Regions from separate parts of the Allobosea sp. 01N443 genome, predicted to be linked through region 1. Evidence: riboswitches for the same ligand, from Rfam matches in the RefSeq annotation. Region 1 holds a riboswitch; the other holds the start of a gene.
The links. Region 1 has a riboswitch for thiamine pyrophosphate ahead of thiC (phosphomethylpyrimidine synthase ThiC). Riboswitches for the same ligand answer to the same signal wherever they lie in the genome.
Positions count from the first base shown of each region.

Region 2: another riboswitch for thiamine pyrophosphate. It lies ahead of thiB (thiamine ABC transporter substrate binding subunit); the one in region 1 lies ahead of thiC (phosphomethylpyrimidine synthase ThiC).

Region 1 is NZ_JBFTRC010000002.1:340-4,843, forward strand. Features, by position in the region: gene AC1DRP_RS00995 (OmpA family protein) at 1-1,037, shown strand, start outside; gene AC1DRP_RS01000 (hypothetical protein) at 1,146-1,346, shown strand; TPP riboswitch at 1,429-1,533, shown strand; gene thiC (phosphomethylpyrimidine synthase ThiC) at 1,612-3,474, shown strand; gene AC1DRP_RS01010 (hydroxyethylthiazole kinase) at 3,483-4,232, shown strand; gene thiE (thiamine phosphate synthase) at 4,229-4,504, shown strand, end outside.
Region 2 is NZ_JBFTRC010000034.1:31,750-34,639, reverse strand. Features, by position in the region: gene AC1DRP_RS11575 (ABC transporter substrate-binding protein) at 1-1,215, opposite strand, end outside; TPP riboswitch at 1,372-1,483, shown strand; gene thiB (thiamine ABC transporter substrate binding subunit) at 1,550-2,569, shown strand; gene AC1DRP_RS11565 (ABC transporter permease family protein) at 2,574-2,890, shown strand, end outside.

The sequences.
Region 1 (4,504 bases):
GCCAGCCTCCAGCCGCTGGACCCGGGCAACTGCCCCCGCCTGACCGGCAGGGCCGTCGCGGTGGCATCGGCCTCGGTGGCGCGGCTGCGATCGGCCTTGGCGTAGGCGTACTCGGCGGCATCATGGCGACGCAGGGCGCGACGCGCCTCGACGATGTCCGCGGGCGCCGCGAGGAGCGCCGCGAGGGCGACGTCACGATCATTCGCGAGCCCGGTCGCACGATCATCCGCGACGACGACCGTGCCATCATCCGCCGCGACGAGACCGAGCGCTTCCGCGACCTCGGCTGGCAGGGACGGACCGAACGGCGCGGAGACGAGAACGTCACCGTGTTCGAACGGCCGGACGGCAGCCGCATCATCACCGTGACCGACGAGGATGGCCGCCTGATCCGCCGGACCCGGCGCATGCGCGATGGCGATGAGATCGTGATGATCGACAACACCCGCCGCGATCGGCCGGATATGCGCTTCTCGGACGAGGTCGTCGTGCTGCCGCCGCCGCCGCTGCCGATCCCGCGCGAGCGCTATATCGTCGACGCCGAGCAGGCCGACCAGCGCCTGATCTATGAGACGATCACCGCCCCGCCGATCGCCGCGATCCCGCGCCGCTACACGCTCGACGAGGTCCGCTACTCGCCGGACCTGCGCGCCCGCATGCGCAGCGTCGATATCGACACGGTAACCTTCGAGACCGGGTCCTGGGAGGTCACCCCCAACCAGGCGCAGCGGCTCTCGGTGATTGCCGCCTCGATCAGCCAGGCACTGCAGCGCGCGCCGAACGAGGTTTTCCTGGTCGAGGGCCATACCGACGCCGTCGGCTCGGATGTCGACAACCTCTCGCTCTCGGATCGCCGGGCCCAATCGGTCGCCGAGATCCTGACGCGCGATTTCCAGGTGCCGCCGGAGAACCTGACGACGCAGGGCTATGGCGAGCAGTATCTCAAGGTGCAGACGCAGGAGGCCGCCCGCGAGAACCGCCGCGTCACGCTCCGACGCATCACCCCGCTGCTGGCCGGGCAGAATCAGCCGCAGTGAACCAATAGAACCGGCGCGGCGGGCGACCGTCGCGCCGGTCTCCCCGGATCAGGGGATTCAGGAATCAGCAAGCTCTCCGGCTTAAGACCTGTCGTAAGGAGAGTTGAGATGAGTGAGACAACCGTCGCGATCGCGCAGGGCTTTGCCGCAAGCCAGGCAGCCTCGACCCGCCAGACCTTGCAGACAGCGATGGTGAAGCAGCAGGCGACGTCCGACCAGGCGCTCGTGGATATGCTGCAGCAGAGTGCCGAGTCCCAGAAGGCTACTCTTGCCGCTGGCCAGGGCCAGAACGTCGACATTCTCGCCTGAGCCCGGCATTCCGGCGCCGCATGGCAGGGCCGCATCCCGCCCCTTGCCGGTTGCGTTCAAGAGCCGCCGGCCCTAACCTCCGCTTCGTTCCGAGGGGTGCTCGCAAGAGCTGAGATGGCGTCCAAAGCCGAACCCGTCGAACCTGATCCGGGTCATACCGGCGGAGGGACTGGAACGCGGCGTGCGCCACACGTGTACCCGCAGACAGCAACTGGACCGCTTCTAAACCCGGATCTCCTGAACCTTGGACCAAGGAGGAGATCCCATGAACGCCCACACCAAGCCCCAGAAGAATACCGTCAAGGCTGCCCCTCAAAGCGTGACGACCGGACCGATCATCGGCTCGCGCAAGATCTATGTCGCGCCGCCGGACCATCCCGAGATGCGGGTGCCCTTCCGCGAAGTTCAGCTCACCACCGATTCCGAGCCGCCGGTCCGGATCTACGACCCGTCCGGTCCGTTCACCGAGAGCGATGTCACGATCGACCTGAATGCCGGCCTGCCGCAGCCGCGCCGCRCCTGGCTCGATGCCTCCGGCTTCACGACCGTGCCCGGCCGCGCCGTCACTGCCGCCGATAACGGCCATATCTCGCCTGAACAGCTCGTTCCCGCCTGCCCGGCCCCACGCCCGATCCTCGAGGCGAAGCCCGGCCAGATGGCGACCCAGTACGAGTTCGCCAAGGCCGGCATCATCACGCCCGAGATGATCTATGTCGCGCATCGCGAGAATCTCGGCCGCGCCGCGATGCTCGAAGGCGCACGCGAGCGCCATGCCGATGGCGAGAGCTTTGGCGCCTCGGTTCCGGAATTCGTCACCCCTGAATTCGTGCGCGAGGAAATCGCCCGCGGCCGCGCCATCATCCCGGCCAATATCAACCACCCCGAACTGGAGCCGATGGCGATCGGCCGCAATTTCCTGGTCAAGATCAACGCCAATATCGGCAATTCGGCCGTGACGTCCGGCGCTGCCGAGGAGGTCGAGAAGCTGGTCTGGGCGATCCGCTGGGGCGCCGACACGGTGATGGACCTGTCGACCGGCCGCAACATCCACAACATCCGCTCCTGGATCCTGCGCAACTCGCCGGTTCCGATCGGCACGGTGCCGATCTACCAGGCGCTTGAGAAGGTCGGCGGCGACCCGATCAAGCTCGACTGGGAGGTCTTCAAGGACACGCTGATCGAGCAGGCCGAGCAGGGCGTCGACTATTTCACCATCCATGCCGGCGTGCGCCTGCCCTATGTCCCGCTCACTGCGAGCCGCGTCACGGGCATCGTCTCGCGCGGCGGCTCGATCATGGCGCGCTGGTGCCTCGCGCACCACAAGGAGAGCTTCCTCTACGAGCGCTTCGACGAGATTTGCGAGATCATGCGCAAATATGACGTCTCCTTCTCGCTCGGCGACGGCCTGCGTCCGGGCTCGATCGCCGACGCCAATGACCGCGCCCAGTTTGCCGAGCTGGAGACGCTGGGCGAGCTCACCAAGGTCGCCTGGGACAAGGGCTGCCAGGTGATGATCGAGGGCCCGGGCCACGTGCCGATGCACAAGATCAAGGAGAACATGGACAAGCAGCTGCGCGAATGCGGCGAGGCGCCGTTCTACACGCTGGGACCGCTGACCACCGACATCGCGCCGGGTTACGACCACATCACCTCGGGCATCGGCGCGGCGATGATCGGCTGGTTCGGCTGCGCCATGCTCTGCTATGTCACGCCCAAGGAGCATCTCGGCCTTCCCAACCGCGACGACGTCAAGACCGGCGTCATCACCTATCGGATCGCGGCCCATGCCGCCGATCTCGCCAAGGGCCATCCAGCGGCCAAGATCCGCGACGACGCGGTCTCGCGCGCCCGCTTCGACTTCCGCTGGGAGGACCAGTTCAACCTGGCGCTCGACCCCGATACGGCACGTTCCTTCCATGACGAGACCCTGCCGAAGGATGCCCACAAGGTCGCGCATTTCTGTTCGATGTGCGGGCCGAAATTCTGCTCGATGAAGATCACGCAGGATCTGCGCGCCGAAGTGCTGGCGATGGGCGAGAACGAACGCGCGGCGCTCGAGGGCATGGCGGAGAAATCGCAGGAATTCCTCGCCAAGGGCGGCAATCTCTACTTGCCGGCGGCGGAATGAGCGCGACGATGACCGCGGCCCGCCTCGACGCGACGGTCGTTGCAGGCGTGCTGGCGCGGGTGGCAGCGAGCCGCCCGCGGGTGCAATGCCTCACCAATACGGTGGCGCAGAACATTACGGCGAACATGCTGCTCGCCTTCGGCGCGATCCCGTCCATGGCGATCCATGTCGACGAGATCGCGGCAATGGCCGAGGGCGCCGGCGCGATCCTGATCAACATCGGCACGATCAATGCCGAGAGCGAACTCGCCATCCCGAAGCTGCTGGAGGTCGCGCGCGACCGACAGAAACCGCTGGTCTTCGATCCGGTCTTCGTCGAACTCTCGCCGCTGCGCCAGCGCGTGGCGCGCGAGGTCTTGCGCCTGCCGAACATCGTCGTGCGCGGCAACGCGACCGAGATGGCCGCGCTTGCTGCCGATCTCAAGACGGCGCGCGAGCGCAACCTCACGCTCGTCACCACCGGCAAGGTCGACCGGATCATGCGCGCAGGCGGCATGCTGTCCGTCTCCCATGGCCATCCGCTGATGACGAGGGTCACCGGGGTCGGCTGCGCAGCGGGCGCCCTGATCGCGGCATGCTGCGCGGTCGAGGGCGATCCGGCAGTCGCGGCCGCCGCCGCGCTGACCGCCTATGGCGTCGCCGGCGAGATTGCGGCAGAGACATCGCAAGGGCCCGGCAGCTTCGCCGTGCACCTGATCGACGCGCTGGCAGGGATGGACGAGGCCACGCTGCGCGAACGGATGGGAGAGCACGGGTGAGCGTTGATATCCGCCTTTACGGCATTGTCGATCCGCAGATCGCGGCCGGGCGCTCGCTGGCCGACCTGGCGCGTGCCGCGGTCGATGGCGGCGCCACCCTGATCCAGCTGCGCGCCAAGACCGAGACGACGCGCGAGATGGTGCGCGAGGCCCGGGCCATCCGCTCGGCCCTGCACGGCACAAGGGTGCCGCTGCTGATCAACGATCGCGTCGATGTCGCGCTCGCTTCCGGTGCCGACGGCGTCCATCTCGGCGCCGACGACATGAAGCCG
Region 2 (2,890 bases), on a different contig from region 1:
ATCGGTCGCGACCAGATCGACAGTCATGCCGAGCTTCTTCAGCAGTTCCTGTGTCACCAGGCACTGGTTATAGGCGATCGGCTGGTCGGCGGGTGCCAGCAGCAGCACCTTCTCGTTCTTGTAGCCGGCCTCCTGCAGCATGGCCTTGGCCCGCTCCAGATTGTTGCCGAGTGCAGCCTGTCCGCCCGCTCCGGTCGACATCGGCGAGCCCGGCGTGAAGAAGGTCTTGCACTCCTTGTAGTAGTCCTTGCTGCCGACGACCGCCTCCATGTAGTCGGTCTGATCGATTGCCATCATCACCGCCCGTCGGATGCCGGGATTGTTGAAGGGCGGCTGCAGATGGTTGAAACGCATCAGCAGGATCAGCCCGAGCGGCACGTTCTCGATCGCGATCTCGGGATTGCTCTTGAGCAGGGGCAGGAGATCGACCGGCGGCTGTTCGTACCAGTCGACCTCGCCCTGCATCAGCGCGCCGACTGCGGCTGAAACCTCGGTCAGCGGCAACCATTCGATACGGTCGATCTTGGCGACCTTGCCGCCAGCGGCCCAGGACGGAGCCTCCTCTCGTGGCCTGTACTTGGCGAAGCGCTCATAGATCGCGTTCTGGCCCGGCACCCATTGCTTGTCCATGAAGCGCCAGGGTCCGGAACCGATCGCCTCCGTGATGTTCTTGGTTGGCTCCATCATGGCCACGCGCTCGGGCATGATGAAGGGCACGTTCGAGGAGAGCTTGCCGAGCGCGTCCGGCAGCATCGGGAAGGGCTTCTTCAGGCGGATGGCGAAGGTGCGCTGGTCGACGACATCGTAACCCTCGACGAATGTCGCGAAAGTCTGCCCGAAGGCATCGCGCGCCGACCAGCGCTTGATCGAGGCGATGCAGTCCTGCGCCCTGACCGGCTGCTCGTCATGGAACATCAGTCCGTCGCGCAGATGGAAGGTCCAGCGCAGCCCGTCCGGCGCAGTCTCCCAGCTCTCGACCATTTGCGGCTGGATGCGGAACTGCGCGTCCGTCGCAAACAGGGTATCATATATCAGATAGCCGTGATTGCGGATGACATAGCTCGTGGCGACGATCGGATCGAGCGAGGGCAACGGCGTCGACGGAATGAAGCGCAGCGTATTGGCGCGCGACTGCGCGCGCGACGGAAATCCAACGAGGCTGGAAGCGGTTAAAGCGGAACTTCCGGCCAGAATCTGACGGCGATTGAGTCGCATGCGGCATCCCCTTGCTCTTGAGCTTTCGCGCCTGGCGCGCCTGCTTTCTGTTAAGCAAGAGATATACCAGCATGATCATGCGGCCAGACGCAATGCCCCTTGCGATGGCCCGGCGGCATCAACTGGACTCGCCCCGGCCCGCTCGCTATTCCCTTGACCGTCTCAACGGGGTGCCCGGCGATTTCGGGCTGAGAGGGAAGCGCAGGGCTTTCAACCCGTCGAACCTGATCCGGATCGTGCCGGCGGAGGGATTGAGCATTGGCGTCTCGCAACCGGAGACCGCCTTCCCTCTCGACCGTCATGGCCTGCCGTCGAATGCATGCGGGGTGACGCCATGAGCTTTCTGAACAACCGGTTGACCCGGATCGCCGCCGCGCTCTCGGCGCTCCTGCTCGCGACGCCGTCCATGGCCCAGGAGAAACCGGCACTGACGGTCTACACRTATTCCTCCTTCACCGGGAAATACGGTCCCGGCGCGAAAGTGAAGGCGGCCTTCGAGGCGCAATGCAGTTGCACGCTGAACTGGGTCGCAAGCGATGATGCCGGCTCCCTCGTCGCGCGCCTGAAGCTGGAGGGTGAAGCGACCAAGGCCGATGCCGTGCTCGGCCTCGACATGAACCTTGCTGCAGAAGCCAAGGCGACGGGACTGTTCCAGCCCCATGGCCAGGATCGTGCCGCGCTCACTTTGCCCATCGCCTGGACTGACGATACCTTCCTGCCTTTCGATTGGGGGCATCTCGCCTTCGTCTATGATTCAACCAAACTTGCCGCGCCGCCCACCAGCCTGAAGCAGCTTGTCGACGATCCGAATGGGCCAAAGCTCGTACTGCAGGACCCGCGCACCAGCGCGCCCGGGCTTGGCTTCCTGCTCTGGATGCGATCCGTCTACGGCGATGGCGCCGACGCCGCCTGGACCAGGCTCAAGCCGCGCATCGTCACCTTCACCAAGGGCTGGTCGGAGGCCTACGGACTCTTCCTCAAGGGCGAGGCCGACATGGTGCTCTCCTACGCGACATCGCCGGCCTATCACATCGGCGCCGAGAAGAAGACGCAGTACAAGGCCGCCCCCTTCAGCGAAGGCCACTATCTGCATGTCGAACTCGCCGGCATGACGCGCACGACGCGGCAGCCGGAACTCGCCAAACGCTTCCTCACCTTCACGCTTTCGGACGCCTTCCAATCGCTGATCCCGGAAGGCAACTGGATGATGCCGGCGAAACAAGCGACAGGTGGACTGCCGGCTTCATTCGCCGATGTCATCAAGCCGGAACGGACCTTGCTGTTCACGCCGGACGAGGTGCGCACGCAGCGCCGAACCTTCATCGACGCCTGGCTCGCCGCAACGAGCCGCTGAGGCCTTGTTCCGCCCGGCCACGCTCACCGCGCTTGCCATCCTTGCGCTCGCCGGCGCCTCGCTCGCCGGGCTGGCGCGAGCCGGCGGCGACGTCGCGGCCCTGTCGCCGCTCGGCCCCTATCTCGCTCGCCTCGTCGCAGGAGCGACCGTCCAGGCGGGCCTGTCGATGCTGCTCTCGCTCCTGCTGGGCACGGCACTGGCGCTTGCCTTGCTGCGCCGCCGCTTTCCAGGCCGCAACCTCCTGCTCGCCGTGCTGACCGCCGCAGCCGTCGCGCCGACGATCGTGATCGTCTTCGGCGTCATCGCGATCTATGGCCGTTC